Regions from separate parts of the Cupriavidus sp. SS-3 genome, predicted to be linked through region 2. Evidence: predicted binding sites of a transcription regulator. Region 2 holds the regulator's gene; each other region holds the start of a gene.
The links. The regulator sigma-54, encoded in region 2, starts transcription at its own class of promoters, with help from an activator protein. The targets are predictions, from matches to a motif close to TGGCANGNAANCTGCTTT.
Positions count from the first base shown of each region.

Region 1 (9,623 bases), on a different contig from region 2:
TCAGCCTGCTGGTGACGCCGCTGGCGCTGCTGGGCGCCGCGCTGCCGCTGTGGCTGGCCGTGCCGGTGATGGCGGCCGCCCACTTTGCCATGCAGGGACTGGCTGCCGTGCTGCAATGGTTTTCCATGCTGCCCGGGGCGATGTGGGAGGCGGCCAGCGCGGGGCCGGTGGCGCTGCTGCTGGCTGCGCTTGGCGTGGCGCTGCTGGTGGCGCCCGTGGCTGCGGCGCGCCTGCGCTGGCATGGCGCGCTGCTGATGCTGCCGCTGCTGCTGGCGCGCGGTCCGCCGGTTGCCGACGGCCAGTTCCGTGCGGTGATGTTCGACGTCGGGCAGGGCACCGCGGTGCTGGTGCGCACGCGCTCGCACGCGCTGCTGTACGACACCGGGCCGGGCTATGCCTCGGGCTCCAGCGCGGGCGCGCAGGTGGTGGTGCCGGTACTGCGCGCCGAGGGCGTGTCGCAACTCGATCACCTGATGGTCAGCCATGAAGACCTCGATCATGCCGGCGGCGTGGCGGACATTGCGGGGACAGTGGCCGTGGTGGCGCGCAGCACCGGTGCGCCTGCCGGCCACCCGCTGCTGGAGGCGCCGCATTATGGAGGCCAATGGCGCCCCTGCGCCGCGGAACAGCAATGGGAGTGGGACGGCGTGCGCTTTGCCGTGCTGCACCCGCTGGCTGAACAGTCGCAGCAGGCCGCCATCCCCAGCAACGCGCGCAGTTGCGTGCTGCGCGTGGACACCGCCGCGCACAGCCTGCTGCTGACCGGCGATATCGGCCTGGCGCAGGAGCGTGCATTGATCGGGCGCTTGCCGGCCGGGGCCTTGCGCGCCGACGTGCTGGTGGTGGCGCATCACGGCAGCGGCACGTCTTCGGGCACGGACTGGATCGAGGCGGTCGGGCCCGCGGCCGCGGTGTTCCAGCTGGGCTATGGCAACCGCTATCGCCATCCGAACGCCGAAGTCTGGGAGCGCTTTGGCCGCGGGGGCATCCTGCGCTATCGCACCGACGAAACCGGCGCGGTGACCATGAACACGGCACGCGCGGGTTACACGCTGTCGATGTTCCGGCACGCGGAGCCGCGCTACTGGCGGGAACGGCCGCCGGCGCCGCGCTAGGGTGCGCGGGTGTCGCGGGCGGTCAGCCGGCCTTACGGCGGCTGGGGCGTGCGGCGGGCGGTGCGGGCTTGGTGGACGTAGACGGCGTGGCCGGCTCTGCCGCCACGGCGCGGCCCCGGCTGCGTGCCGGCGCCGGCTCGGCCCCGGCGATGCGCCGCTCGCGCAGATGCGCCTTGGCGCGCTGCAGGCGCGGCGCGACGGTGTCCGCGCGCGCCAGCGCGACGCCGGCGGCGAGCACGTCGCCCAGCACCAGGTGGCTGATGCGCGAGGTCATCGGCGTGTAGACCTCGCTGTCTTCCTCGACGTCGGAGAACACGCAGACATCGGCCAGCCGGGCCAGCGGCGAGCCGCTGTGGGTCAGCGCCAGCAGGCCGGCGCCGCTGCTGCGTGCCAGCGTGGCGGCGGTCAGCATGTCCCAGGTGCGGCCGCTGTTGGAGACCAGCACGGCCACGTCGCCGGGGCCCAGCAGCGCCGCCGACATGCTGAACACGTGCGGGTCGGCATAGGCGACGGTCGGCATGCCCAGGCGGAAGAACTTGTGCTGCAGGTCGAGCGCGACGATGCCGGAGTTGCCGCAGCCGTAGAACTCGATGCGGCGCGCGCCGGCGAGCAGCCGGATGCCATGCTCGATCTGGTCGGCCGACAGGGCGTTGCGCACGCTCATCAGCGTGGCAATGGTGCGGTCGAACACCTTGCCGGCGATGTCCGCCGGACGGTCGTCGGCGGCCACATCCTGGTGCACGAAGGGCGTGCCGCCACCGACGTTCTGCGCGAACTGCAGCTTGAATTCGCGGAAGCCATCGTAGCCCAGCGCCGCGCAGAAGCGCGCGATGGTGGGTTGCGACACGCCGGCGCGCTCGGCCAGTTCCGGCATCGACAGCCGGATCACGGCGGCGCCGTGGCGGGCGACATAGTCGGCCAGGCGGCGTTCTGAAGGACGAAGGGTGTCGTAGACGGCAAGGATGCGGTCGCGCATGAAGGCAGTGTCGGCGTGGAAAGGATATGTAGAGATTCTACAATGATTGGCGCCGCATCTTGCCCGAAATGCGGCGGGGCTGGCGCTTGGGGTTTGCCCTGACTCCGGCATTTTCTGCGCGATTTTTCTGCGTGGTCGTAATGACGAGCGGCGGGCGCTGGGTATAATGGCGCCCGAATTGTAGAAAATCTACAGGATTCGGCGCCGTGGCGCGCCGAATCGCCATGCCTCATTCCGCCCACAAGGACCGTCACGCCATGCCTTCTGCCGTCCATGCCGAGCTTCAGGCCGTTACCGACCGCATCGTTGCGCGCAGCCGCGCCAGCCGTGCCGCCTACCTTGCGCGCTGCGAGCGCGCGCAGGCGGAACTGGGGCCGCTGCGCGGCATGTCCTGCGCCAACCTGGCGCACGGCTTTGCCGCGCTGCCGGCCAGCGACAAGCTGAAGCTGCGCGTCGAGCATGCGCCCAACCTGGGCATCGTCACCGCGTACAACGACATGCTGTCGGCGCACCAGCCCTACGAGCGCTATCCCGCCGTGATCCGCGAGGCCGCGCGCGCGGTCGGCGCGGTGGCGCAGGTGGCGGGCGGCGTGCCGGCGATGTGCGACGGCATCACGCAAGGCAACGCCGGCATGGAGCTGTCGCTGTTCTCGCGCGATGCGATTGCCATGGGCACCGCGGTGGCGCTGTCGCACAACACCTTCGATGCGGCGCTGATGCTGGGCGTGTGCGACAAGATCGTGCCGGGGCTGCTGATGGGCGCGCTGCAATTCGGCCACCTGCCGATGGTGTTCGTGCCCGCGGGCCCGATGGCCAGCGGGCTGCCCAACAAGGAGAAGGCGCGCGTGCGCCAGCTCTACGCCACCGGCCAGGTGGGGCGCGAGGCCTTGCTGGAGGCCGAATGCCAGGCCTATCACGGCGCCGGCACCTGCACCTTCTACGGCACCGCCAACAGCAACCAGTTTCTGATGGAAGTGATGGGGCTGCACCTGCCGGGCGCGGCCTTCGTCCATCCGGACAGCGGCCTGCGCGATGCGCTGACGGCCGCGGCCGCACAGCGCGCGATTGCGCTGCGCGCGCGCGGCGACAGCTACCTGCCGCTGGCGCGCATCGTCGACGAACGTGCCATCGCCAACGCCATGGTCGGCCTGCTGGCCACCGGCGGCTCCACCAACCACACCATCCACCTGGTGGCGATCGCGCGCGCCGCCGGCATCGTCATCGACTGGAATGATTTCGACCTGCTGTCGCGCATCACGCCGCTGCTGGCGCGCGTCTATCCCAATGGCTCGGCCGATGTGAACCATTTCCATGCCGCCGGCGGGGCCGGCTTCGTGATCCGCGAGCTGCTGCAGGCCGGGCTGCTGCACGAGGACGTGCAGACCGTGGCCGGCCCGGGCCTGGCCCGTTACGCGCAGGAGCCGGTGATGACGGACGGCGTGCTGCACTGGCGCGACGGCGCCGCAAAGAGCGGCGACCCGCAGGTGCTGGCGACTGCGGGCGCGCCGTTCTCCGCCGAGGGCGGCCTGCGGCTGATGCAGGGCAACCTGGGCCGCGGCGTGATCAAGGTCTCGGCCGTGGCGCCCGAGCACCGCGTGGTCGAAGCCCCGGTGCGGGTGTTCGATTCGCAGGAGGCGCTGCAGGCGGCGTTCGACGCTGGCGAACTGGGCGGCGACCTGGTGGCGGTGGTGCGTTTCCAGGGGCCGAATGCCAACGGCATGCCGGAACTGCACCGGTTGACACCCGTGCTGGGCGCACTGCAGGACGCCGGCCACAAGGTGGCGCTGGTGACCGACGGCCGCATGTCCGGTGCTTCGGGCAAGGTGCCGGCGGTGATCCACGTCGGCCCCGAGGCGCTGGCCGGCGGCGCGCTGGCGCGCGTGCGTGACGGAGACCGCATCCGGGTCGACGCTGTCGCCGGCACGCTGCAATGGCTGGGCGACGAGGCCGAATTCGCGGCGCGGGCGCCGGTACTCGCGCCTGCCGACCGGTTCGCGCAGTTCAGCCTGGGGCGCGGCCTGTTCGGCCTGTTCCGGCGCCACGCACGGATCGCGGAAGAGGGCGGCAGCGCACTCGACCTGTCCGAACTGGATGCCGACGCCGCCGGCGCCGACGGCCGTACCGCCGAGCTGCGATCCGTCGCACAATAACCGGACCAGGACAGGCAGGCAACCGACAAGGATGGCAACACCATCCGATACCAAGACCGACGGAGCAGACATGATCTATATCCTGATGGGCGTTTCCGGCAGCGGCAAGACCACGGTCGGCCAGTTGCTGGCGCAGCGGCTGGGCTGCGGCTTCCATGACGCCGACGACTTCCACAGCGACGCCAACAAGGCCAAGATGCACGCCGGCATCCCGCTGACCGACGATGACCGCTGGCCCTGGCTGGCGGCAATGCGCGCGGCCATCGACACTGCCCGGGCCGAAGGCCGCACCCATGTGTTCACCTGCTCGGCGCTGCGCCAGGCTTACCGCGACCGGCTGACCCCGCCCGATGGCGGCGTGACCTTCGTGTTCATGAAGGGGGATGCCGCGCTGATCGGCCAGCGCCTGTCCGCGCGCACCGAGCATTTCTTCAATCCGGAGCTGCTGCAAAGCCAGTTCGATACGCTGGAAGTGCCCGGCGACGCGCTGGCCCTCGACATCCGCCAGCCACCGGAAGCGCTGGTCGACACCATCCTGCGCGCCACCGTGCGGCAGGACGCCAGCGCGCCGCGCTGACCGCTGCCCCGTGCCCGGAGGGGCATGGTCCCGGGCGGACTTCCCGACTTTCCATGGATCGCAACCACGGCCGCCGGCCTCACCGGCGGCCGTTTTTTGCGTGCGCTGGCAGGCATCTTGCTAGCTTCGCTTCGGTGTCCGGGCGGCGCGGCTGCGGTGGCACGGGCGGCCCGCCGGCCGCCTTGCGGCTTTCGCCGGCACGGGTATGCTGGAAGGGCCAGTGACTCGACGGCATCACCGCGGCTTGCGCCAACCGGCGCGGCCGCGCGGCAGGGCAGGACAGCCAGGGCAACCAGGGCGGCCGGCAGCGGCGCCCGCGACATGGAGGAGCGGCCATCATGGCGGCGCGGTATTTCGACGAGATGCTGGACTGGCGCGACAACAGTGCGCCAGCGCTGATCCACGCGGGACAGACCTTGCCTGAGGGGGCGGTCCGCCCGCACTACCGGCATTTCGCCGAATGGCTGGCGCGCCAGACCGAAAGCACCATGGCCAACAAGCGCGCCGAGGCCGACCTGGTGTTCCGGCGCGTGGGCATCACCTTCGCCGTCTACGGCGACAAGGACGAAGCCAACAGCGGTACCGAGCGCACCATTCCGTTCGACGTGGTCCCGCGCATTTTCCCCGCGAGCGAATGGGCGCTGCTGGAAAAAGGCCTGCGCCAGCGCGTGGCCGCGCTGAACCGCTTCATCCACGACATCTACCACGGCCAGGACATCATCCGCGCCGGCGTGATTCCGCCCGACCAGATCTACAACAACGCCCAGTACCGGCCCGAGATGCTCGGCGTCAGCGTGCCGCATGACGTCTATGCGCATGTCGCCGGCATCGACGTGGTGCGCGCCGGCGAGGGCGAGTTCTACGTGCTGGAAGACAACCTGCGGGTGCCGTCGGGCGTGTCGTACATGCTCGAGAACCGCAAGATGATGATGCGTTTGTTCCCGGACCTGTTCGCGCGCAACCGCGTGGCGCCGGTGGCGCACTACCCCGACCTGCTGCTCGACATGCTGCGCGGGGTCTCGCCGCAGGCGATCGCCGATCCCACCGTGGTGGTGCTGACGCCGGGCATGTACAACTCGGCGTACTTCGAGCACGCCTTCCTGGCGCAGCAGATGGGGGTGGAGCTGGTCGAAGGCAGCGATCTCTTCGTCGAGGACAACCACCTGTTCATGCGCACCACGCAGGGTCCGCAGCGCATCGACGTGATCTACCGGCGCGTCGACGACGATTTCCTCGACCCGCTTGCGTTCCGCCCCGATTCCGCGCTCGGCGCCGCGGGGCTGCTGTCGGTCTACCGCGCCGGCAACGTGACCATCTGCAATGCGATCGGCACCGGCGTGGCCGACGACAAGTCGATCTATCCTTATGTGCCGGACATGATCCGCTTCTACCTGGGCGAAGAGGCCATCCTGAGCAACGTGCCGACCTACATGTGCCGGCGCGCCGAGGACCTGCAGTACGTGCTGGACCATATGGCCGAACTGGTGGTCAAGGAAACCCACGGGGCCGGTGGCTACGGCATGCTGGTCGGCCCGGCGGCGGCGCGCGCCGAGATCGATGCCTTCCGCGAGGTGGTCCGCTCCAGGCCGGAGCAGTACATCGCGCAGCCCACGCTGGCGCTGTCGACCTGCCCGACCTATGTCGAGGCCGGCATCGCGCCGCGCCATATCGACCTGCGCCCGTTCGTGCTGTCGGGCAAGGAGGTGCGCATGGTACCGGGCGGGCTGACGCGCGTGGCGCTGCGCGAGGGCTCGCTGGTGGTGAATTCCTCGCAGGGTGGCGGCACCAAGGACACCTGGGTGCTGGAACGATGAACGCCGATTCGGGAGAGCCCGCATGCTGAGCCGCACCGCCGACCACCTGTTCTGGATGGCCCGCTACACCGAGCGCGCGGAGAACACCGCGCGCATGCTCGACGTCAACTACCAGACCTCGCTGCTGCCGCAATCGGCCGAGGTGGCCGAGCAGGGCTGGTGGGCCATGCTCGATATCTCGGAGCTGACCGACGTCTTCGACCACAAGTACGGCCTGCTGTCTCGCGACGATGTGATCGATTTCATGGTGCGCGACATGACCAATGCCTCGTCGATCATGAGCTGCCTGCGCGCGGCGCGCGAGAACGCGCGCGCGGTGCGCGGCTCGCTCACCACCGAGGTCTGGGAGACCGTCAACACCACCTGGCTGGAGGTGCAGCGCCTGATTGCCGACGGTGTGCTCAAGGAAGATCCGGCGCGCTTCTTCGAATGGGTCAAGTTCCGCTCGCACCTGGCGCGCGGGGTGCAGTTCGGCACCATGCTCAAGGATGATGCCTTCCATTTCATGCGGCTGGGCACTTTCCTGGAGCGCGCCGACAATACCGCGCGCATCCTCGACGTCAAGTTCCAGGCGTCGTCCGGCGCGGAGGGCGCAGAGGGGGGGAATGGCGGGCAGGCCCAGGCCAATCCCGACCCGGGCGCCCACAACGATTTCTACCACTGGGCGGCGATCCTGCGCTCGGTGTCGGGCTTCGAGGTCTACCGCAAGGTCTACCGCGCGGTCATCACGCCGCAGCGCGTGGCCGAACTGCTGATCCTGCGCCCCGACATGCCGCGCTCGCTGGTGTCGAGCATGGACGAGGTGGTGGCCATCCTGCATACGGTGCGCAACCAGCATTCGGCGGAAACCGAGCGCCAGGCTGGTAAACTCCACGCCGACCTGAAGTACGCGCGCATCGACGATATCTTTGCCGTCGGCCTGCATGCGTACCTGACCAGCTTCCTGGAGCGCATCGGCGATCTCGGCAACGGCATCAGCCGGGACTTCCTGGTGCCGCTGCAGGCGGCCTGAGCCGGGCAGCCGGCAAGCCCCCGTGCCGCCGCGCCCTGATACCGTGAAATACAAGATCCACCACCATACCGTCTACCGCTACACCGAACCGGTGCGGCGCAGCGTGCACGAAGTGCGGCTGCAGCCGCGCTCGGGTCCGCTGCAGACCGTTGACTACTGGCAGCTGTCGACGCCCGGCAACCCGTCGGCGGCGCGCGACGGCTTCGGCAACATCGTGCACAACTTCACGGTGGCCGGGCCCGCCAGCACCATCGCCATCGAGGCCAGCGGCGAGGTCGAAGTGCTGCCGCCGCACGGCGAGCTCGACCGCGACGGCCACCATGCGTTCTGCGATGCGCCGCCGGACGGTGAGGCGCGGGTCTCGCCGCTGTACTTCCTCGGCAGCACGCCGCTGACCACGGCGCCGGCGCCGATGCGGGCGTTTGCCGCGCCGTTCCTGGCGGCGGGGCACGACATCGATGCGCTGCTGGCGCTGGCGCTTGGCATCGGCGAGCGCGTGCGCTACAAGCCCAACACCACCGATGTCGGCACTTCAGCGGCGGAGGCTTTCGCGCTGGGCAGCGGGGTGTGCCAGGACCAGGCGCAGGTGATGGTGGCGGCGTGCCGGGCGCTGGGCATTCCGGCGCGCTATGTCAGCGGATATTTCTACGACCCGGCCGCCACCGAACTGGCCAGCCACGCCTGGGCCGACGTGTGCCTGGACCCGGCCGGCGAAATCTGGTGCAGCATCGACATCACGCACGGCTGCCTGACCGACGAGCGCCATATCCGGCTGGCGGTGGGGCGCGATTACGCGTCGGCGGCACCAGTGCGGGGCATCCTGGACGGCGGCGCCGGCGAGACGCTGGAAGTCAATGTAACAATCACGCCACTTTCGACCTGATTAGGTGCTTGCTTCCAGACGCGGCGCCGTGCCGGTGCACGGGCGCTAGAATCCAGAGTGATGCAGGCCACTGCCGGTCCATGCCGGCCGCCACCAAGAACACCAAGACAAATCATGACGTATTGTGTAGCCATGCGGCTGGATGCCGGCCTGGTATTCCTGTCCGACTCCCGCACCAATGCCGGAGTAGACGCCATATCCACCGCGCGCAAGATGACGGTGTTCGAGGAGCCCGGCGACCGGGTGATGGTGCTGATGACCGCCGGCAACCTGGCCATCAGCCAGTCGGTGCGCCAGATCCTGATCGAGGACCATGACGAGAAGCGTTCGCTATGGACCGCGCGCGACATGTTCGAGGCCGCCTCGATCGTCGGCGAGGCGGTGCGCCAGGTGCACCGGCGCGACGCCCACGCGCTGCGCGACGCCGGCATAGAGTTCAATGTCAGCCTGGTCTTCGGCGGCCAGGTGCGCGGCGAGCGGGTGCGGCTGTTCAATGTCTACGCGGCCGGCAACTTCGTCGAGGCCACGCCCGAGAACTGCTACTTCCAGATCGGCGAGGCCAAGTACGGCAAGCCCATCGTCGACCGCGTCGTGCACCCGTCGCTGCCGCTGGCCGAAGGGGCCAAGTGCGCGCTGATTTCGATGGACTCGACGCTGAAGTCGAATATCTCGGTGGGCCTGCCGCTGGACCTGCTGGTCTATGAGGCGGATTCGCTGCAGGTGACCCGCTTCGTCAACATCGACGAGCGCAACGCCTATTTCCGCATGATCCGCGACACCTGGGGCCATCGCCTGCGCCAGGTCTTCGGCGAGATCCACAACCCGGAATGGGATCCGGCCGCGCCCGCGGAATTCTCGCTGGCGCGCTCCGGCGAGGCCGACCGCTGGGCCCAGCCGGTGCGGGCCCGGCGCGTGCATCCGCGCAAGCCGGACTGAGGGCGGCAGGCATGCGCGAGATCATCCATTTCTCCCACGCCAACGGCTTTCCGGTGACGACCTATCGCAAGCTGTTCGGCGAACTGGACGGCGAGTTCGAGTTCCGCGCCGTGGACCGCTACGGGCACAAGCCGGAATTCCCGGTGACACGCGGCTGGCC
Region 1 covers NZ_JAYLVT010000003.1:216,387-226,009, forward strand. Annotated here, with positions in the region: gene U9J39_RS06915 (DNA internalization-related competence protein ComEC/Rec2) at 1-1,115, shown strand, start outside; gene U9J39_RS06920 (MurR/RpiR family transcriptional regulator) at 1,138-2,091, opposite strand; gene edd (phosphogluconate dehydratase) at 2,349-4,241, shown strand; gene U9J39_RS06930 (gluconokinase) at 4,312-4,818, shown strand; gene U9J39_RS06935 (circularly permuted type 2 ATP-grasp protein) at 5,157-6,632, shown strand; gene U9J39_RS06940 (alpha-E domain-containing protein) at 6,655-7,644, shown strand; gene U9J39_RS06945 (transglutaminase family protein) at 7,688-8,527, shown strand; gene U9J39_RS06950 (peptidase) at 8,642-9,463, shown strand; gene U9J39_RS06955 (alpha/beta fold hydrolase) at 9,475-9,623, shown strand, end outside.
Region 1: a site for sigma-54 is predicted at 4,925-4,942, ahead of U9J39_RS06935 (circularly permuted type 2 ATP-grasp protein). Genes of this name have one in related genera too.

Region 2 (9,623 bases):
AGCGCGCGCGAGCATATGAAGGAGCGCTTCTTTTCGCGCGGCCTGCGCGAGGACATGGACGCATTGTTCGCGCAGCTGAGCGGGCTGGTGAGCGATGCCGACAACAAGATCGGCCAGCTGCACCAGTTGATCGAAAGCATGTACCGGCGCTTCAATGCCGAGCACGGCTTCACGCTGCCCGCGCCGATGCAGTTCACCGCCGAACGCTACCTGACCGAGCTGCAGGAGACGCTGCGGCTGGTGCAGGCGCATTTCGGCACGATCAGCATGCTGACGCGCTCGCGCCCGCAGCTGGTGCAAAGCGCTTTCAACACCATGGCCAGCCGCGTGCTGGAGAATTTCCGCGGCCTCAACCGCGACATCGAGGTCTGGCTCAAGTCGGTGATGACGCCGCTGGAAGCCCAGGTGCGCGAACACCAGAAGCAGCTGCGCCGGCGTGTCGATTCGATCGAGCGCATCCATGAAGCCACCGACACGCTGGAAAGCCGCATCGCGCAGCTGGAGGAAGTGCTGAACGGGCTGGATGAACGCAGCGGGCGCATCGAGGCGTTTGCCCAGCGGCTGATGCGGCCGGCGGCGGATGCGGACAGTGCCAGCCTTGCGGTAGCGTAGCCGGGCAGCTCTTGCCGACCGGTATATCATGTGGCGCCGCGCCTTGCGGCGCCTTTTTCTTTGGCGCGCCGATGCCCATGTCCGCTCGCCACGCAGTTGCCACACCGATGCCCCGCAAACCAGCCCCCCGTACCGCACCAGCCCTGCCTGATGACCTCCGTGTGCCCCTTGACTTCGGCGCGCGCGTGGTCGACTGGCAGCGCCGGCACGGCCGGCACGACCTGCCGTGGCAGAACACCCGCGACCCGTACCGGATCTGGCTGTCCGAGATCATGCTGCAGCAGACCCAGGTCAGCGCGGTGATCGAGTACTTCCAGCGTTTCGTCGCGCAGTTGCCCACGGTGCAGGACCTGGCGGCCGCGCCTGCCGACCAGGTCATGGCGCTGTGGGCCGGGCTGGGCTATTACTCGCGCGCGCGCAACCTGCACCGCTGCGCCATGCAAGTGGTCGGCGAGCATGGCGGGTGCTTCCCCACCGACCCCGCGGTGCTGGTCACGTTGCCGGGCATCGGCCGTTCCACCGCGGCGGCCATTGCCGCGTTCAGCGCGGGCGTGCGTTCGCCGATCCTGGACGGCAACGTCAAGCGCGTGTTCGCGCGCTGCTTCGGCATCCATGGCCATCCGGGCGAGCGCGTGGTGGAAACGCGCATGTGGCAACTGGCCGAGTTGGCCTTGCCTGCGCCCGGCCCACGCCAGGCCGACGACATGGTGGCCTATACGCAGGGGCTGATGGACCTGGGCGCGACGGTGTGCTCGCGCGGCAAGCCCGCCTGCCTGGCCGATGCCGCAGCGTGCCCGCTGTCCGCAGATTGCGTCGCGCGCCGCGACGGCCTGACCGGCGTGCTGCCCGCGCCCAAGCCGCGCGTGGCGATCCCCGAGCGCAGCACGGTGATGCTGCTGGTGCGGCGCGAGCGTGAAGTGCTGCTGCGCCTGCGTCCGGACAGCGGCATCTGGGGCGGCCTGTGGAGCCTGCCGGAGATGCCGGTCGACACCGTGCCCTTCGACGCGGAAGACGCCGAGGCCCGCGCGCTCGACTACGCGCGCGCTTTCGGCACCCCCGCGCGCGCCGTGCTGGCCGGCGAGCTGACCCATGTGTTCACGCACTTCCGCCTGCTGATCCGCGCCATCCGGGTCGACCTGAATGTGGAGGCGAACGTGCTGCGGCAGGACAGCGCGACGCCGGCCGGGCAGCGCTGGCTGTCGCTCGACGATCTCGATGCGCTGGGCACGCCCGCGCCGGTGCGCCGGCTGCTTGAGGACCAGGCGCGGGTGGGCTTGTTCTGAAGCGGGAGTGGGCGCGGGAGGAGAGACCGCCTACAGCATGTGGTTCTGCCGCATGTAGCGGTGCACGATCTCGATGCGCATGCCCGCGTCGGGCAAGGCCATCAGCATCTGCTTGGCCTTCAGCGGCACCGGCAGCAGCTCGCACAGCCGGTTGGCGACCCAGCTCGGGTCGTCCCACAGGTAGGGCTCGTCGAAGGGCATGCGGTCGGGCTGCTCGGCGTGCAGCCGCGTGACGATGCGGCGCAGCGCGTCCAGGCATTCGCCCAGCAGTTCCAGCTTGCAGTCGATGATGTCGGGCGGGAGCACGTCGGCGCGCGCCACCAGCAGGCCGTCGTCGCGGGTTTCGTGGCTGATGATATGGAAGCGCTCGCGGCCGCGCGTGCGGATCAGCAGCACGCCCAGCTGCTCCATGTTGCAGTCGACGATTTCCGCGAGGCAGCCGACCAGTTCGGGCACGGTGGGCTGGTTGGGCCGGGCCACTTCCTCGCCGCTGGCGATCAGGCAGACGCCGAACGGCGCGCTGTCGCGCAGGCAGTTGCGCACCATGTCGACATAGCGCGCCTCGAACACGCGCAACGGTAGCCGTCCACCGGGAAACAGCACGGTGTGCAGGGGAAACAGCGGCAGGTTTTCGAGCGTCCGTGCCGGGTCTTCGGACCCTGCGGGACGGTAGAGGTCGGTCGAGGACATGCGGTGCAGGCTTGGGGTCGCGCAGCATTGGGCCGCCAGGCCGACGCCGCGCTCAGATGCCCCGTGCAGCCCGGGGTGCCATGCCGCGTGCGTCAGCCCGCCGGTGCGAGCTCTCGGTGTCTGACCAGCACATTACCATGTGCCCGGAAATAGTTGGCGAGCCTTTCGGCAATATAGACCGAGCGATGCTGTCCGCCGGTGCAGCCGATCGCCACGGTCAGGTAGCTGCGGTTGTCGGCGATGAAGCTTGGCAGCCACTTTTCCACGTAGGCGCGGATATCCTCGGCCATCGCCAGCACCATCGGCTGCGCCTGCAGGAAGTCGATTACCGGCGTGTCGCGGCCCGTCAGCGGCCGCAGCGCCAGGTCGTAGTACGGGTTCGGCAGCGAGCGCACGTCGAACACCATATCGGCATCGCTGGGCACGCCGTGCTTGAAGCCGAACGACTCGAACAGCAGCGTCAGGCGCTGGCTGTCGTCGCGGATCAGCTCCTTGATCCAGCTGCGCAGCGTATTGGTGCGCACATTGCTGGTGTCGATGCGGTGCGCGGCCTCGGCAAGCGGGCTCAGCAGCGCGCGCTCCATCTCGATCGCTTCCATCAGCGCCGTGTCGTTGAACGCGCCGCCGCCACCGGCCACGCCGTCGGTGCGTGCCGACAGCGGATGGCGGCGCCGCGTCTCGGAGTAGCGCTGCACCAGGGCGTCGGTGCTGGCGGTCAGGAAAATGACCTCGACCTGGTGCTCGGCGGCCAGCGCGCGCACGGTGTCGGGCAGCTGGTCGAGCGACTCGCGGCTGCGGATGTCGGTAGCCACGCCCAGGTGCGTGTAGCCCTGGCTGTCGAGGTAGCGGGTCAGTTCAGGGATGAACTGCGCCGGCAGGTTGTCCACGCAGTAGTAGCCTGCATCTTCGAGGACGTTCAGTGCGACGGACTTGCCGGAACCGGATATGCCGGTGATGAGGATGATGCGCATAGCAACTGAAGCATAGCATCAGGTGCCGGCTGCGTCATGACAGCAGTTTGACAGCAGAAAAAATGGCGAACCGCCCGGTTCGCCATTTAGGTCGCCATTTCGCCGGTGGTGGCGCTCAGGCTGCCTTCGACAGGCATTCCTTCATGTAGGCCTTGTATTCATCGCCCTTCTTGCCCTTGCCAGACTTGCTGCAGGCAGCCATCTTGTCCTGCTGGGTCTTGGGCGCGCCGGACTTCGACAGGCATTCCTTCATGAACGCCTTGCGTTCGTCGCCCTTCTTGCCGGAGGCCTGCGCATTGCAAGCCTTCATCTTGTCCTGCTGGGTGTTGGCCGCGGGCTTGTCCGGATTGGCCGGGGTGGCAGGCGTGGCCGGCACGGCAGGCGTTGCCGGGGCCGCGGCCGACGGCTTGGCCGGCGTAGCAGGGGTGGCCGGCGTGGCGGTCTGCGCAAAGGCGCTGGCTGCGAACAGCGGGGTCACTAACGCGCACACTGCAATCAGGGTCTTCATGCTTGCTCTCCTCGGGGGTGGACAACCTTATCGCCGCGCGCCGGGGTCGGCGTTGCAGCTTCCGCAACGGGCGTGATGCCCATTACAGCACAAAACGGAGCATGCCTGAGAAACGTTGACGAGCGCTTGCCACGCCGTTGTAAGCAATTGAAAACCGCGGCGGACGGTGGCTTACAGCAGCCGGCCCTGGCCGCGCGAGACCGCATCGGCCTGCATCGCGGCGCGCTGGCGGTCCATGAAGTCGCGCAGCGTGTCGATGCCGCGCAGGCGCAGGATGGTGTTGCGCACGGCGGCCTCGACCAGCACGGCAAGGTTGCGGCCGGCCGCCACCTGGATCTTGACCATGTGGATGGGAAGCCCGAGCACGTCCAGGTACTGCGAATCCAGCGGCAGCCGCTCGAATTCGCCGTCGTTGCGCCGCACCAGCTGCACCACCAGCTTGATCTTCATCTTCCGCCGCACCGCGGTCTCGCCGAAGATGGTCTTGATGTCGAGCAGCCCCAGGCCGCGCACTTCCAGCAGGTTCTGCAGCAGCGGGGGGCAGCGGCCTTCGATGAAATCCGGCCCCAGCCGGACGAAATCGACGGCGTCGTCGGCCACCAGCCCGTGGCCGCGCGAGATCAGTTCCAGGCCCAGTTCGCTCTTGCCGAGGCCCGACTCGCCCATGATCAGCACGCCCATGCCGAGGATGTCGAGGAACACCCCGTGCATGGTCACGCGCGGCGCCGAGATGCGCGACAGGTACAGGCGCAGGTGGTCGATCACCGCGGCGGACGACACCGGCGTGGTGAACAGCGGCGTCGACGAGCGCGTGCAGCGCAGTTCCAGGTCCGGCGGCGGCTCCATGCCGTCGGCGATCACCAGGAACGGCGGCTCCAGCAGGATCAGTTCGCCCATCTGGCGCTTGCGCGTCTCGTCGTCGAGCCGCTGGTAGTACGTGATTTCGGGCTTGCCGAGGACCTGGATCCGGTTCGGGTGGATCAGGTTGAGGTGGCCCACCAGGTCTGCGGCGGAGGTCGCTTCGCGGGCGAATTCCACGTCAAAGGCGCGGTCCGCGCCCTCCAGGCCGGCGACCCACGAGAGTTTGAGGTCGGCTGCGTTGTCGTCGAAGATGGACTGGGAGGTGACGCCGGTGAGTTCCATGCGGTATGGCTGGTAAGGCGGTGTTCGAAGCGCGTGGCGCTTGCCCGGTCTGGTGCCGGCCCGCTCCGGGGGAGTCAGTGGATCAGGGATGCCATGCGATCAGCAGTTCGTGCACGGCATCGGGCGTGGGCAGGGTCGCCAGGCCCTCGCGCATGTCGCGATCCGACAGCAGTTGCGCGATCTCGGACAAAATTTCCAGGTGCTGCTGTGTGGCCTGTTCCGGCACCAGCAGGAAGATCAGCAGCGACACCGGCTTGCCGTCCGGCGATTCGAACGGAATCGGCTCGGCCAGGCGCATGAAGGCGGCAAGGGGCTGCTTCAGGCCCTTGATGCGCCCGTGCGGAATCGCCACGCCGGCGCCCAGTCCGGTCGAACCCAGCGACTCGCGCGCGAACAGGTTGTCGGTGACGATGGCGCGCGCCACGCCATGGTTGTTCTCGAAGAGGAGCCCGGCCTGCTCGAACACACGCTTCTTGCTGGTGACGCTGACGTCGAGGGTGATGTTGCCGGGTGGCAGCAATTTGGCCAAACGATTCATGGGCGATGCGCAGGATTTCAGTTAGCGGGCGGATCGTTCCGCCGGGCAGCGGCTGGCTCCCTGACCGCCGCCGGCGGAGGAGACGTCCGGCCCATTATAGAGCAGCGGCTACCCTTGCATTGTGCGGTGCAGCGCGAGCAGGCGCGGCCACGAGTTCTCTCTCTTTGTATGGCGCAGCATACACCTTGGCGCTGCGCTTGCGAACATTTCGGGCTTCCCTGCGTGGCAAGGTTTGCTCCGCTGCCACAGCCGGCACTGTGCCAGGGCGCAAAAAAGCCGCGCTTCGGCGCGGCTTGCCTGTGGAATCCTGGTTCAGCAGCCCTCTGCGGGGCTGCCGGGCACGGGTTTATTGCTGCATTTGCGCTGCGGCCATCTGGTACTTGACCGCTTCGCGGTCGTGGCCTTGCACGCGATCCTTGTAGCGAATCACCTGACGGTCCAGCTTGTCGACGAGTGCGTCGATCGCCGCATACAGGTCTTCGTGATGCGCCTCGACAAAGATGTCCTTGCCCTTTAGATGCAGATTGATTTCCGCGTACTGACGCCGGTCCTTTTCCTTGTGATTGTCGACAGAGAGCAGCACGCTAACGCCAATGACTTGATCGAAATGCCTGACGATTCGCTCCAGCTTCGTTTCCACGTACTCACGCAGAGGGGGCGTGATGTCCAGGTGGTGTCCACTGATCTTGAAGTTCATAGCGCTTCTCCTTCTGAAAGAGCCTCACCAGGCAGGCGGTGGGCTCGGCTACAAAGACTTGCGGAGATTCACTGCGGGGATCTTCAGGGCTTCGCGATATTTGGCAACGGTGCGGCGTGCGACAACGAAGCCTTGCTCACCCAGCAGTTCGGCGATGCGACTGTCGGAAAGGGGATTCCTCGGGTCTTCGGCTCCTATCAGTTGCTTGATCAAGGCGCGGATGGCCGTTGATGAAGCCGCGCCACCGGTTTCGGTGGACACGTGGCTGCCGAAGAAGTACTTCAGTTCGAAAGTACCCATCGGCGTGGCCATGTATTTATTGGTCGTCACCCGGGAGATGGTTGACTCGTGTAAACCCAGTGTATCGGCAATCTCCCGCAAAACCAAGGGGCGCATGGCGATTTCACCGTGGGTGAAAAAGTTCTTTTGACGCTCGACAATGGCTTGCGAGACACGCAGGATCGTGTCGAACCTTTGCTGGATGTTCTTGATCAGCCAGCGCGCCTCCTGCAGCTTTTGCTGCAGCCCCGCGGTGCCGGTCTCGCCCTTGGCGCCGCGCAGGATCTGGGCGTACATGTCGTTGATGCGCAGCCTCGGCATCACATCCGGATTGAGCTGCGCGACCCAGCCGCTGCCGCTTTTGCGCACGAATACGTCCGGCACGACGAAATCCGCCTCCGGCCGGCTGTACGCGTGGCCGGGGTAGGGGGCCAGCGAGCGGATCAGGTCGTGCGCGGCCTTCAGCGCGACTTCGTCGACCTGCAGCGCCTTCTTCAGCCGCGTGTAGTCGCGTACCGCAAGCAGTTCCAGATGATGGGTGACGATGGTCAGCGCCAGTTCGCGCTGCGGGTGGGTCAGGCGGCGCAATTGCAGCGCCAGGCATTCGGCGGCATTGCGTGCGCCGACGCCGGCCGGATCGAAGCTCTGCAGCAGCGTCAGGATGGCGTGGACTTCGTCGGGGTCGAACTCCAGCTCTTCGGGCAGCTCCGCGCAGATCTCTTCGAGCGAGGCGCTCAGGTAGCCGTCGTCGTCGAGCGATTCGATCAGGAAGATGGCGAGCCCCTTGTCGCGCGCCGAGATCTTCAGCGGTGTGAGTTGCTCCATCAGGTATTCGCGCAGCGTGGGCTCGGCATCGCGCAGCTGCATCGGCGTCTTTTCGTCCTCGTCGCCTTGCGGCCGGCGGGCGAAGTCGTCCAGGCTCCAGTCGCTGTTGCCGTAGTCGTCGCCGCTGCTGTTGTCGCCGTAGCTGTCATCGGCGGCGCCTTCGGCGCGGGCGTCGCCATTGCCCTGGGGCTCGGCGGGGGCGGGCGCGGGCGCGCTCTGTACGTTGACCGAGCCATCGGCCGCCACGCGCAGCGGGCTTTCGATCCAGTCGTTCTCCCGCTCGAGCAGCGGGTTTTCCGTCAGCGCCTGTTCGACTTCCTGCTGCAGTTCCAGCGTGGAAAGCTGCAGCAGCCGGATCGACTGTTGCAGCTGCGGGGTCAGTGCCAGGTGCTGGGAGAGGCGGAGCTGTAGCGACGGTTTCATGCGACCTATTTTATGCGCATCTTTCCGATGTTGGAACGGAAATTGCTATCGCTTATGCGCCGTGATCGCCGCTGACTCTCCCGCCGCGCAGCCATGGCTGCCCGTGCCGGGCAGCCGTCTTGTCACATGCGGAAGTTCTCGCCCAGGTAGACGCGCCGCACGGCGTCGTTGGCGATGATGTCTTCGGGCTGGCCCGCGGCCAGCACCGTGCCTTCGCTGATGATGTAGGCGTGGTCGCAGATGCCGAGCGTCTCGCGCACGTTGTGGTCGGTGATCAGCACGCCGATATTGCGCGCCTTGAGGAAGCTGACGATGCGCTGGATCTCGCCCACGGCGATCGGGTCCACGCCGGCGAAGGGTTCGTCGAGCAGGATGAAGCGCGGCGACGACGCCAGCGCGCGCGCGATTTCCACGCGGCGGCGCTCGCCGCCGGACAGCGACAGCGCCGGGTTGTTGCGCAGGTGCGCGATCTGCAGGTCGTCGAGCAGGGCATCGAGGCGGCGCTCGATCTCGGCCTTGGCCAGCGGCTTGCCCTTGTCCAGCTGCAGCTCCAGCACCGCGCGGATGTTCTCCTCGACGTTGAGCTTGCGGAACACCGAGGCTTCCTGCGGCAGGTACGACAGCCCCATGCGCGCGCGCTCGTGGATCGGCAGGCCGCTGATGTGGTCGCCGTCGAGCACGATATCGCCTTCGTCCAGTGCCACCAGGCCGACGATCATGTAGAACGACGTGGTCTTGCCCGCGCCGTTGGGGCCGAGCAGCCCGACCACCTCGCCGCTCTTCACATCGAGCGAGACGTCCTTGACCACCGTGCGCGAGCCATAGCGCTTCTTCAGGTGGCGCACGACCAGCGTGCTGCCGCCGGGCAGGACGGAGTTGGCTTCGACGACAGGCTTGTCGGCAATGGTGGCGGTATCGGTCATGGGTACGGTCAGGGTTTGTTGGCGGGCGCGGGCGCCGACTTCAGGTCCAGCGGCGAGCCGCCTGCGGTGCCGGACTTCTGGTCCTGGCGCGGCGACAGCACCGCGCGCACGCGGCCAGACGGGTTGGCCGCCGCGGCATCGCCGCTGCCGCCGCCCGCCGCGGTATAGAGTTCCTTGCGGCTGTCGTAGGTCAGCACCGCGCCGCGGATCTCGTCGAGCAGCTTGGCGCCCTGCAGCCGCGCCATGCGGGCATTGCCGATCAGCTTTGAGAATTCCTGCTTGCCGTCGTACTCGATGCGGTCGCCCCAGCCGTCGATGTATTCGTCGACACCCTCGCGCTTCTGGCGGATATAGGCCTGCCTGCCCGGCTTCGAGGTGGCCACGGCGAACTGGTAGCCCTCGGGGTCGGTGCGCAGCTCGGCGGCGTCGGACTTCAGGATCATGGTGCCCTTGGTCAGCACCACGTTGCCGGTCAGCGTATAGATCTGCTTGACGTCGTCATAGCTGGCGTTGTCCGCCTCCAGCACCATCGGCTTGTCGCGGTCCGCGCGCTCGGCTAGGGCAGGCTGGGCCAGCAGGCCGAAGGCCAGGGCCAGCGCGAGCAGGGCCGGGGCGGTGCGTCGACGGGACGATGTCGTCAGGGAAGCGGTCATGTTGGCAGGGTTGCTTGAGGGCGTCTGGATGCGTGGTGGTGCGGTTTGCGCGGACTTTGGCGCGTGCGCTGCAGGGCG
Region 2 covers NZ_JAYLVT010000005.1:202,120-211,742, reverse strand. Annotated here, with positions in the region: gene U9J39_RS10575 (dynamin family protein) at 1-612, shown strand, start outside; gene mutY (A/G-specific adenine glycosylase) at 720-1,895, shown strand; gene U9J39_RS10565 (LON peptidase substrate-binding domain-containing protein) at 1,926-2,585, opposite strand; gene rapZ (RNase adapter RapZ) at 2,678-3,556, opposite strand; gene U9J39_RS10555 (PsiF family protein) at 3,672-4,064, opposite strand; gene hprK (HPr(Ser) kinase/phosphatase) at 4,236-5,207, opposite strand; gene U9J39_RS10545 (PTS sugar transporter subunit IIA) at 5,290-5,745, opposite strand; gene hpf (ribosome hibernation-promoting factor, HPF/YfiA family) at 6,092-6,442, opposite strand; gene U9J39_RS10535 (RNA polymerase factor sigma-54) at 6,491-7,969, opposite strand; gene lptB (LPS export ABC transporter ATP-binding protein) at 8,092-8,892, opposite strand; gene lptA (lipopolysaccharide transport periplasmic protein LptA) at 8,901-9,545, opposite strand.

Region 3 (9,623 bases), on a different contig from region 2:
TGCCCCGCCAGCGCCGCCTGGATGACCTGGTCATACTGGTTGAAGCGCAGCATGCCGCGCTGGCTGGCCTGGCGCAGGTCGCGCGCGGCCAGCCAACTGCGCCATTGCAGCCACGGGCGCGGATCGTCGAATTCCAGCAGCGGCAGCTGCAGCAGCGCATCGCTGTGCGGCCCGAGCGCGGCCAGCAGCGACGGATGCGCGATCGGGGCGATGTGCTCGCCGAACAGGCGCACGGCATCGGGCGGCGCCGCGGCGTCGCGGCAATAGCGCACCGCAAGGTCGATGCCCTCTTCGCGCAGGTCGCTGATACGGTTGCTGGCTGACAGGCGCACATCCAGGTGCGGGTGGGCCTTCTGCAGGCTGCCCAGCCGTGGCAGCAGCCACAGGCCGGTCACGCCGATGCTGGCGGTGACGGTGACCGGCTGCCGGCCCTCGCTGCGGCGCACCTCGGCCACCACGTCCTGCAGCTGCTGCAGTGCGCTGTCGGCACTGCGAAACAGGCGCTCGCCCTCGGCGGTGAAGGCGACGCCGCGATGCTTGCGCACGAACAGCTGCACCTTCAGCTGCGCCTCCAGCGCATGGATCTGGCGGCTTACCGCCGACTGGGTCAGGCACAGGTCATCCGCCGCCTGCGTAATGCTCATGCGTCGGCCGACGGCGACGAAGCCCTTGAGCAGATCGAGCGAGAACAGGCGAACCAGCGGGATGGACATGCAGTGAACTCCGGGCAGACGCGCGATTCTGCATTACAGCACGATCCGGGATGCTCCTGCCATGCGAGGTGCGCATGGCAGGACGACCTAAAGATCGGTTGAAGGAAGATCTGGCGCCGCGTGCAATAGAGCCATTGCGCCTGCGGGCACCATTGATCGAAAAGAGGCTGTCATGACCATCCACCCGCCACGCTCGTCCGCTTCCATCCACTCGGCCGGGCTTGCCACGCCCTGGTGGCGGCAACTGTGGGTGCTGGTGCTGGCCGGTGGCGTGCTGATGGGGGTGGCGCTGGGCGTGCGCCATGTGCAAGGGCTGTTCATGCTGCCCATCATTGCCGAGCGCGGCTGGACCCGCGAGACCTTCGCGTTCGCCATGGCGGTGCAGAACCTGGCCTGGGGGCTGGCGCAGCCCTTCACCGGCATGCTGGCCGACCGCTACGGCTCGTGGAAGGTGATGGCGGGCGGGCTGGCGCTGTATGCCGTGGGGCTCTATGGGATGACGCAGGCGCATACGTCGACGGCGCTGGTGTGGTCGGCGGGCCTTTGCCTCGGCGTGGCCTTGTCCGGCAGCACCTTCGGCGTGGTCTACGGCGCGCTCAGCCGGATGACGGGGGCCAACCAGCGCAGCCGCGCGCTTGGACTGGCCGGCGCCGTCGGCGGCGTCGCCCAGTTTGCGCTGGTGCCGGGCGTACAGACGCTGCTGGCGGGGACAGGATGGGCGGGTACGCTGCTGCTGCTTGCCGTGGCACTGGCCGTGCTGTTGCCTCTGGCCCTTCCGTTCCAGGACCGCGGCGCGGCGGCGCCGGACCACCGCGCGGCGGACGGGGCCGGGGGCCAGCCGCTGAGCGCCGCCGTGCGCGAGGCCTTCGGCCATTCGGGCTTCTGGCTGCTCAACCTGGGCTTTCTTGCGTGCGGCTTCCAGCTTGCCTTCATCGCCAGCCACCTGCCGGCCTATCTGCTGGACCGCGGCATGCGCCCGGCCGACGGCATGGCGGCACTCGCCATCATCGCGCTGGCCAACGTGGCCGGTGTCTATGTGTGCGGGCTGCTGGGCGGGCGTCACAGCAAGAAGTACCTGCTCGCCGGCATCTACCTCGCGCGCACCGCGGCGATGGCAATGTTCCTGCTGCTGCCGCTGAGCCCGGCGACGCTGTACGCCTTCAGTGCGGCGATGGGGTTGCTGTGGCTGGGCACGGTGCCGTTGACCAACGGCATCCTGGCCCAGGTGTTCGGCGTGCGCTATCTCGCCACGCTGTTCGGCTTCGTGTTCCTGGGCCATCAGCTCGGCTCGTTCATGGGCGTGTGGCTCGGCGGGCTGGTGTTCGAGCTGACCCGCTCGTACGACGCGGTCTGGTACGGCGCCATGGCGCTGGGTATCGTCGCCGCGGCGCTGCATTCGCCGATCGACGACCGCCAGATCGTCCGCTCCGGTCTGGCGCCGGCACGGCCATGAGGCGGCCCGGCGCAACCGCGCTCGCCGCCTGGCTGTCGGTACTCGGTGGCGCGGTCGTATGCGCCGTGGCGCTGGCGGAGTGGCTCGATCCGGCCCATGCCCAGGCGTGGATCGCGCTGCTGGCGTTGTGCCAGTAACCCCGACCACCGCCGCTACCACGGCGCGGCGGAGGTCGAACTCGCAACAAGCAGGGCCACTGTGTAACCAACCCGCACAATGTATGTATTGCGCCACATTGAGGAGTGGCGCAGCGGGTAGAATCGCGCCTTCCGTGCCCTTTGCATCCTCCCTATAACAATGAGCTCCCGCCCGTCGCGCCTGCCGTGCATCGACGCCCTCAAAGCCGTCAGTTCGCAACTGATCGTCCTGCACCACCTCGCCTTCTATGGACCGATGTCCGACGCCGCCTACCAACTGGCGCCGGGGCTGGTGGACTGGCTCTATGACTACGCCCGCATCGCGGTACAGGTGTTCCTGGTGATCAGCGGCTTCCTGGCGGCGCGCAGCCTGGCGCCCGACGGACGGCTGGAGATCCGCCAGCACCCGCTGTCGCTGCTGTGGCGCCGTTACCAGAAACTGGTGGTGCCGTTTGCCGCGGCGATCCTGCTCAGCATTGCCGGCGCCGCCGTGGCGCGGCACTGGATGACGCATGACTCGATCCCGGCGTCGCCCACGCTGGGGCAGTTGCTCGCGCACCTGACGCTGCTCCATGACATCGTCGACGTCGACGCCTTGTCGGCCGGGGTCTGGTACGTGGCCATCGACCTGCAATTGTTCGCGCTGCTGCTGGGCACGCTGTGGGCCGCGCGGGCGGTGTCGCGCGGCAGGGCGGCGGCGGGCGTGGCGGTCAGCATCGGCCTGGTCGCGCTTGCGGGCGTGGCATCGCTGTTCTGGTTCAACCGCGATGCCGCTTGGGATATCTGGGCCGTGTATTTCTTCGGTGCCTATGGCTTGGGCACGCTGGCCTACTGGGCGTCCGCCCCCGGCCGGCCGCTGCTGCCGCTGGCGCTGCTCGGCGCGGTGGCGCTGGGCGCGCTGCTGCTGGACTTCCGGCTGCGCATTGCCGTGGCGCTGGCCACCGCGCTGCTGCTGGCGCTGGCGCGCCGCGGCGAATGGCTGGAACGCTGGCCGCGCGCGCGCGTGGTGGGCTACTTCGGGCGCATTTCCTATTCCGTGTTCCTGGTTCATTTCCCGGTGTGCCTGGTGGTCAATGCGCTGGTGTCGCATCTGGCACCGGGGCAGCCGGTGCTGAACGCTCTGGGCATGGCGGCGGCCTGGGCCCTGAGCAATGTGGCGGGGGCCTTGTTCTACCGCTTCGTCGAAAGCGCGCAGCCGCTCGCGGCACTGCGGGCGTTGCTGGGCGGCCGCGGTGACGCGGCAGGCGATTCGGGCCCGGGCTCGGCGAGCCGCCCGACCATGTAACCCTTGCAACCATAGCCGCGTGCCGTACGTGTAGCGCGCTTGCGTTACGTGGACGCCCGCGGCATCGGGGCGGTGCATGCAAGCGGCCGGCGTGGTGCCGTCGGCACGCCGGGCGTGCATGGCCCTGCCGTGGACTTGCGTTGGACGCCACACACAGTGGCGCAACGCTGGCGTAAACGGGCATTGGGTGATGGCACAAAGGTTGCCTAGTATGGAATCGTAAACCTGACCGATTGGTCAGGATTCCATCGGGAACCGAGGGTGTCATGTCCGACCATATCGTCCTGACTTCGCACGCGCGGCGCGACAAGCCGGCGGAGCCGATCCACTGGGGCGCCGCCACGGCGGCGGAGCGCGGACCGGTGATTGCCAGCCTGGGCAATCCGGCGCAGCGCAATGTGATCGGCACCCACGCCGGCGCCTACGCCATCTACCGTGCGCTGGCGGTCGCCTCCGGCACACTGCAGCGCGACCACCGTCCCGACCTGACCGATACCGCGCCCGCCGAGGCCATCGGCCCGCATCCGCAGTGGGGCGACCCGGACAAGATCGTCTCGCTCGACCCGTGGGGGCACCTGGTCTCCACCGTCTTTGCCGACCGCATCGCCGCCGGCGTCGATATCCGCCCGACCATCGCGGTGACGCGCGCGCACATCAACATGCCGGAACTGGTTTCGGCCATCGCCGCGGGCCGGCTAAAGCCAGACGGCGACCTGTTGCATGCCAATGGCGACGTGCGCGTGACCAAGGCGGCGGTCGATCCGGTGTGGTACTTGCCCGGCATGGCGGCCCGCTTCGGCATCAAGGAAAGCGTGCTGCGCCGCAGCCTGTTCGAGCAGACCGGCGGCATGTTCCCGGAACTGGTGACGCGGCCGGACCTGAAGGTTTTCTTGCCGCCGATCGGCGGCATGACGCTGTATTTCTTCGGCGATGTCAGCCAGCTGGGCAAGCCCGAGACCCGCGTCGCCTGCCGCGTGCACGATGAATGCAACGGATCGGATGTGTTCGGGTCAGACATCTGTACCTGCCGGCCGTACCTGGCACACGGCATCGAGGTGTGCATCGAGATGGCGCAGCAGGGCGGTGTCGGGCTGGTGGTCTACAACCGCAAGGAGGGCCGCGCGCTGGGCGAGGTGACCAAGTTCCTGGTCTACAACGCCCGCAAGCGCCAGGTTGGCGGCGACCGCGCCGAGACTTATTTTGCCCGTACCGAATGCGTGGCGGGCGTGCAGGACATGCGTTTCCAGGAGCTGATGCCGGATGTGTTCCATTGGCTGGGAATCCGCCGCATCGACCGCTGGGCGTCGATGAGCAACATGAAGCATGGCGCGCTGGTGGCGCAGGGCATCGAGGTGGTCGAGCAGGTGGCGATCCCCGAGGCGCTGATCCCCGCCGACGCCCGTGTCGAGATCGACGCCAAGGTGGCCGCCGGCTACTTCACGCACTACACGCCGCCGGATGCGAACGAACTGGCCCTGGCAAAGGGCAGGGGGTTGAACGAATGACGAGGTATCCCGAGGACAGTGCCAACGAGCGCCCTGGCAACGGCTGGCTGAGCCCGGTGCCCGAAGGGCATCCCGCGGCGGCGCTGCTGTGCGCCGAGGCGGTGCGCACCCATTGCGCGGCGATCACCGAACACGTGGCCAGCGGCGCGTCCGAGCTCTTCACCTGGCACCCGGACCGCGTGCATGCGATTGCCGATTACGTCGCCAGCACCATCCGGCAGCGCTATCCGGACCTGCAGGTGCCGTATCACAGCCGCTGGCGCCATTTCGAAAGCGGCGCGGGCGACCAGCGCACGGACCGCTGGCAGGTGCTGTGCGAGCGCGCCGCGCTGAGCGGGCCCGAACACCGCGAGGAGCGCGCCCGCATCGGGATCGATCTGGTGATCCCCAGCGTGCTGCTGGATGCGGGCGCCGGCCCGGAATGGCGCTACCGCGATCCGGCCAGCGACCTGGTGCTGACGCGTTCGGAAGGACTGGGCGCGGCCAGCTTCGACCTGTTCGCGCGCGGCGGCTTTTCCGCGGCGCCGGGCGATCCGCTGCGCGCCGATGCCGAGCGCCTGCAGCGCATCGATGCCGACAGCATTGCCCATGCCTTCCAGGTCGCGCAGCACAACCCGCTGGTGGGCCTGGAAGGCCGCGCCGGGCTGCTGCGCCGGCTGGGCGAGGTGATGGACGCGACTCCGGCGCTGTTCGGCCGGCCGGCGCGGCTGGGCAACCTCTATGACTACCTGAAGGCGCATGCCGTCGGCGGCCAGCTCGATGCCGGCTTCCTGCTGCGCACCTTGCTGGTGGGCCTCGGGCCGGTGTGGCCGGGGCGCATCGTGGTCGAGGGCGTGTCGCTGGGGGACTGCTGGCGCCATCCGGCGGCCCCGGGCGGGCTGGTGCCGTTCCACAAGCTGACCCAGTGGCTGACCTATTCGCTGCTGGAGCCGCTCGAGGACGCCGGCCTGACCGTGTCCGGCCTCGACGCGCTGACCGGCCTGCCCGAGTACCGCAACGGCGGGCTGCTGTACGACTTCGAGCTGATGGTGCCGCGCGATACCGGCTTTGCCGCCGAACCGCATGCGGTCGACGAGCCCGTCATCGTCGAATGGCGCGCGCTGACCGTCAGCGGCCTGGACCTGGTGGCCGATTGCGTGCGCCAGGCGCTGGGGCTGGAGGAAGCGCAGTTTCCGCTGGCGCGCGTGCTGGAAGGCGGCACCTGGGCGGCGGGGCGGCGCATCGCCGCCAAGCGCCGGCCCGGCGGCGCGCCGCCGTTTGCCATCACCAGCGACGGCACGGTGTTCTGAACGCGCCGCCCGCGCCGCGGGCGGCGTTGCAAGCAGGGAAGGCTTGTGCAACGTGGCTTCAGGAGCGTCACCATGAACGACATGACCGCTGTTCCCGCAGTCGAGGCGCGCGCGCCGGACCCCGCCGACCCTGCCAGCCTGTCCGGCGTGATGGTGGTCGACCATCCGCTGGTGCAGCACAAGGTCACGCTGGTGCGCAGCGAGGAGACCACCACCGACAACTTCCGCCGCCTGGTGCGGGAGATCAGCCAGCTGCTGACCTACGAGGCCACGCGCGACCTGGCCATGGAAACCATCGCCATCCGCACGCCGATCGCGGCCACGCAGTCGCGCGTGCTGTCCGGCAAGAAGCTGTGCCTGGTATCGATCCTGCGCGCGGGCAACGGCTTTATCGATGGCATGCTCGACCTGCTGCCGGCGGCGCGCGTCGGCCATATCGGCCTGTACCGCGATCCCGAGACGCTGGAGCCGATCGAGTATTACTTCAAGATGCCCGAGGACATCCAGGAGCGCATGGTAATCGTGGTCGACCCGATGCTGGCCACCGGCAATTCGGCCATCGCGGCGCTGAACCGGCTGAAGGAGGCCGGTGTCACCACCATGAAGTATGTGTGCCTGATCGCCTCGCGCCCGGGCCTGCGCGCGCTGCGCAGCGCGCATCCGGACGTCGGCATCGTCACCGCGGCCATCGACGACACCCTCAACGAGCACGGCTATATCGTGCCCGGCCTGGGCGACGCCGGCGACCGCCTGTACGGCACGCGCTGATGGACCCGCGCGCCGGCCTTGCGCCGACACTGCGCGCGCCGCCCCGGCGCGCGGCGGCGTGCGGCCGCATCCGGCAGGAGAACCAGGCCATGATCCTGCGCGCGGCCGAGCACGTGTTCGCGCGCGCCGGGTTTGCCGGCGCCACCATGGCGGAGATCGCCATGCGCGCCGGCGTGCCCAAGTCGAACCTGCATTACTACTTCCGCACCAAGCAGGCGCTGTACCGCGCGGTGCTGGCGCACACGCTGCAGCTGTGGCTGTCGGAGGCCGATGTGATCCGCGCCGAGCTGCCGCCGCAGGTGGCGCTGGAGCAGTACATCCGCGCCAAGATGCGGCTCTCGGCCAGCCATCCCGATGCATCGCGGGTGTTCGCCAACGAGTTGCTGCACGGCGCGCCCGAGATCGGCGAGGTGCTGCGCCATGCCCTGCGTGAACTGGTGTCGCGCAAGGCCGCGGTGGTGCAGCAGTGGATCGACCGCGGCCAGATGGCGCCGGTCGATCCGCAGCACCTGTTCTTCACCATCTGGGCCGCCACCCAGACCTACGCGGACTTTGAATCGCAGGTCTGCGCGGTGCTGGGGATCAGCCGGCTGAAGCCGCAGGATTATGCGCACGCCACCGAGCACGTGGTGGTGATGCTGCTGCGCGGCTGCGGCCTGGCGCCGGTGCCGCTGGCCTGAGATCCCACGCCCGTACCCATACCGGATACCACGACACGACCCATGCTCGACCTGATCCTGCGGCATTGCAACCTGCCCGACGGGCGCACCGGCATCGACATCGGCATCGCCGACGGGCACATCGCCGCAGTCGAGCCGGCCCTGGCGGCGCGCGCGGGCGAAGAGATCGACGCCGCCGGCCAGCTGGTCACGCCTCCGTTCGTCGATGCGCACTTCCATATGGACTCGACGCTGTCGTACGGGCTGCCGCGCGTGAACCAGTCGGGCACGCTGCTGGAAGGCATTGCGCTGTGGGGCGAACTGAAGCCGCTGCTGACGCAGGAGGCCATCGTCGAGCGCGCGCTTGCCTATTGCGACTGGGCCGTGGCGCGCGGGCTGCTGGCGATCCGCTCGCATGTGGATGTATGCGATCCGCGCCTGCTGGCGGTGGAGGCGCTGCTGCACGTGCGCGAACGCGTGCGGCCATACCTGGACCTGCAGCTGGTGGCGTTTCCGCAGGACGGCGTGCTGCGCGCGCCCGGCGCGCTGGCCAGCCTGAAGCGCGCGCTGGAGCTGGGAGTCGACGTGGTCGGCGGCATTCCGCATTTCGAGCGCACCATGGCGCAGGGGGCGGAGTCGGTGCGGCTGCTGTGCGAGCTGGCGGCCGAACGCGGCCTGCGCGTCGACATGCATTGCGACGAAAGCGACGATCCGCTGTCGCGCCATATCGAGACGCTGGCCAGCGAAACCGTGCGGCTGGGCCTGCAGGGCAGGGTGGCGGGATCGCACCTGACCTCGATGCATTCGATGGACAACTACTACGTGTCCAAGCTGATCCCGCTGATGCGCGAGGCCGGCGTGGCGGCGATTGCCAATCCGCTGATCAACATCACCCTGCAGGGGCGGCATGATACTTACCCCCGGCGCCGCGGCATGACGCGTGTGCCCGAGCTGATGGCGGCCGGCGTGCCGGTGGCTTTCGGCCACGATTGCGTGATGGATCCGTGGTATGGCCTGGGTTCCGGCGACATGCTGGAAGTGGCGCACATGGGGCTGCATGTCGCGCAAATGACCGGGCAGGAGGCGATGCGGGCCTGCTTCGACGCGGTCACCGCCGCGCCGGCGCGCATCCTGGGGCTGGACGGCTATGGCCTGGCGCCAGGCTGCCGCGCGGACCTGGTGCTGCTGCAGGCGCGCGATCCGGTCGAGGCGATCCGGCTGCGCGCCACGCGGCTGCGCGTGCTGCGCGCCGGCAAGACCATTGCCACCATGCCGGCGGCGACGGCGGCGCTGGCGCTGCCGGGACGGCCGACGGAGGTGGATTTCCGGCGCGCCGGCGGTGCGGCATAGCGCGCACAAAGTTTTTTGCGGTCGGGTGTTGACAGTGCAGCCAGCACTCGGCATAATTTCGTTCTTCGCATCGCAGCAGTAATGCAGCGAAACGAAGCCCAGATGGCGGAATTGGTAGACGCACTAGGTTCAGGTCCTAGCGGTGGCAACACTGTGGAGGTTCGAGTCCTCTTCTGGGCACCAAAATTCGGAAAGGCTCGCGCAAGCGAGCCTTTTTTCGTTTCAGGCCATGCTCCATGGCAACCACGTCCGCGCCAGCGGGCTTTTTTTCGTCCGGAGTTTCTGATCTGGCTGGCGCAGTAGTTCAGCGTGCCGGCATCCCCTCCAGGTCCTGCGCCTCGCGCACGCAGTTGCGTCCCTCCGCCTTGGCGCGGTACATGGCCGCGTCGGCCGCGCCGAACAGGCGCTGCCAGTGGCTGGCGCCGCCATGGCCGACGGCGACGCCAAAGCTGGCGGTTACGCCA
Region 3 covers NZ_JAYLVT010000009.1:246,591-256,213, reverse strand. Annotated here, with positions in the region: gene U9J39_RS16390 (LysR substrate-binding domain-containing protein) at 1-713, opposite strand, end outside; gene U9J39_RS16385 (MFS transporter) at 886-2,166, shown strand; gene U9J39_RS16380 (hypothetical protein) at 2,163-2,303, shown strand; gene U9J39_RS16375 (acyltransferase family protein) at 2,464-3,588, shown strand; gene U9J39_RS16370 (GTP cyclohydrolase II) at 3,855-5,093, shown strand; gene U9J39_RS16365 (URC4/urg3 family protein) at 5,090-6,382, shown strand; gene upp (uracil phosphoribosyltransferase) at 6,455-7,150, shown strand; gene U9J39_RS16355 (TetR/AcrR family transcriptional regulator) at 7,150-7,830, shown strand; gene U9J39_RS16350 (amidohydrolase family protein) at 7,873-9,159, shown strand; tRNA gene U9J39_RS16345 (tRNA-Leu) at 9,256-9,342, shown strand; gene U9J39_RS16340 (GGDEF domain-containing protein) at 9,464-9,623, opposite strand, start outside.
Region 3: a site for sigma-54 is predicted at 3,780-3,797, ahead of U9J39_RS16370 (GTP cyclohydrolase II). Genes of this name have one in related genera too.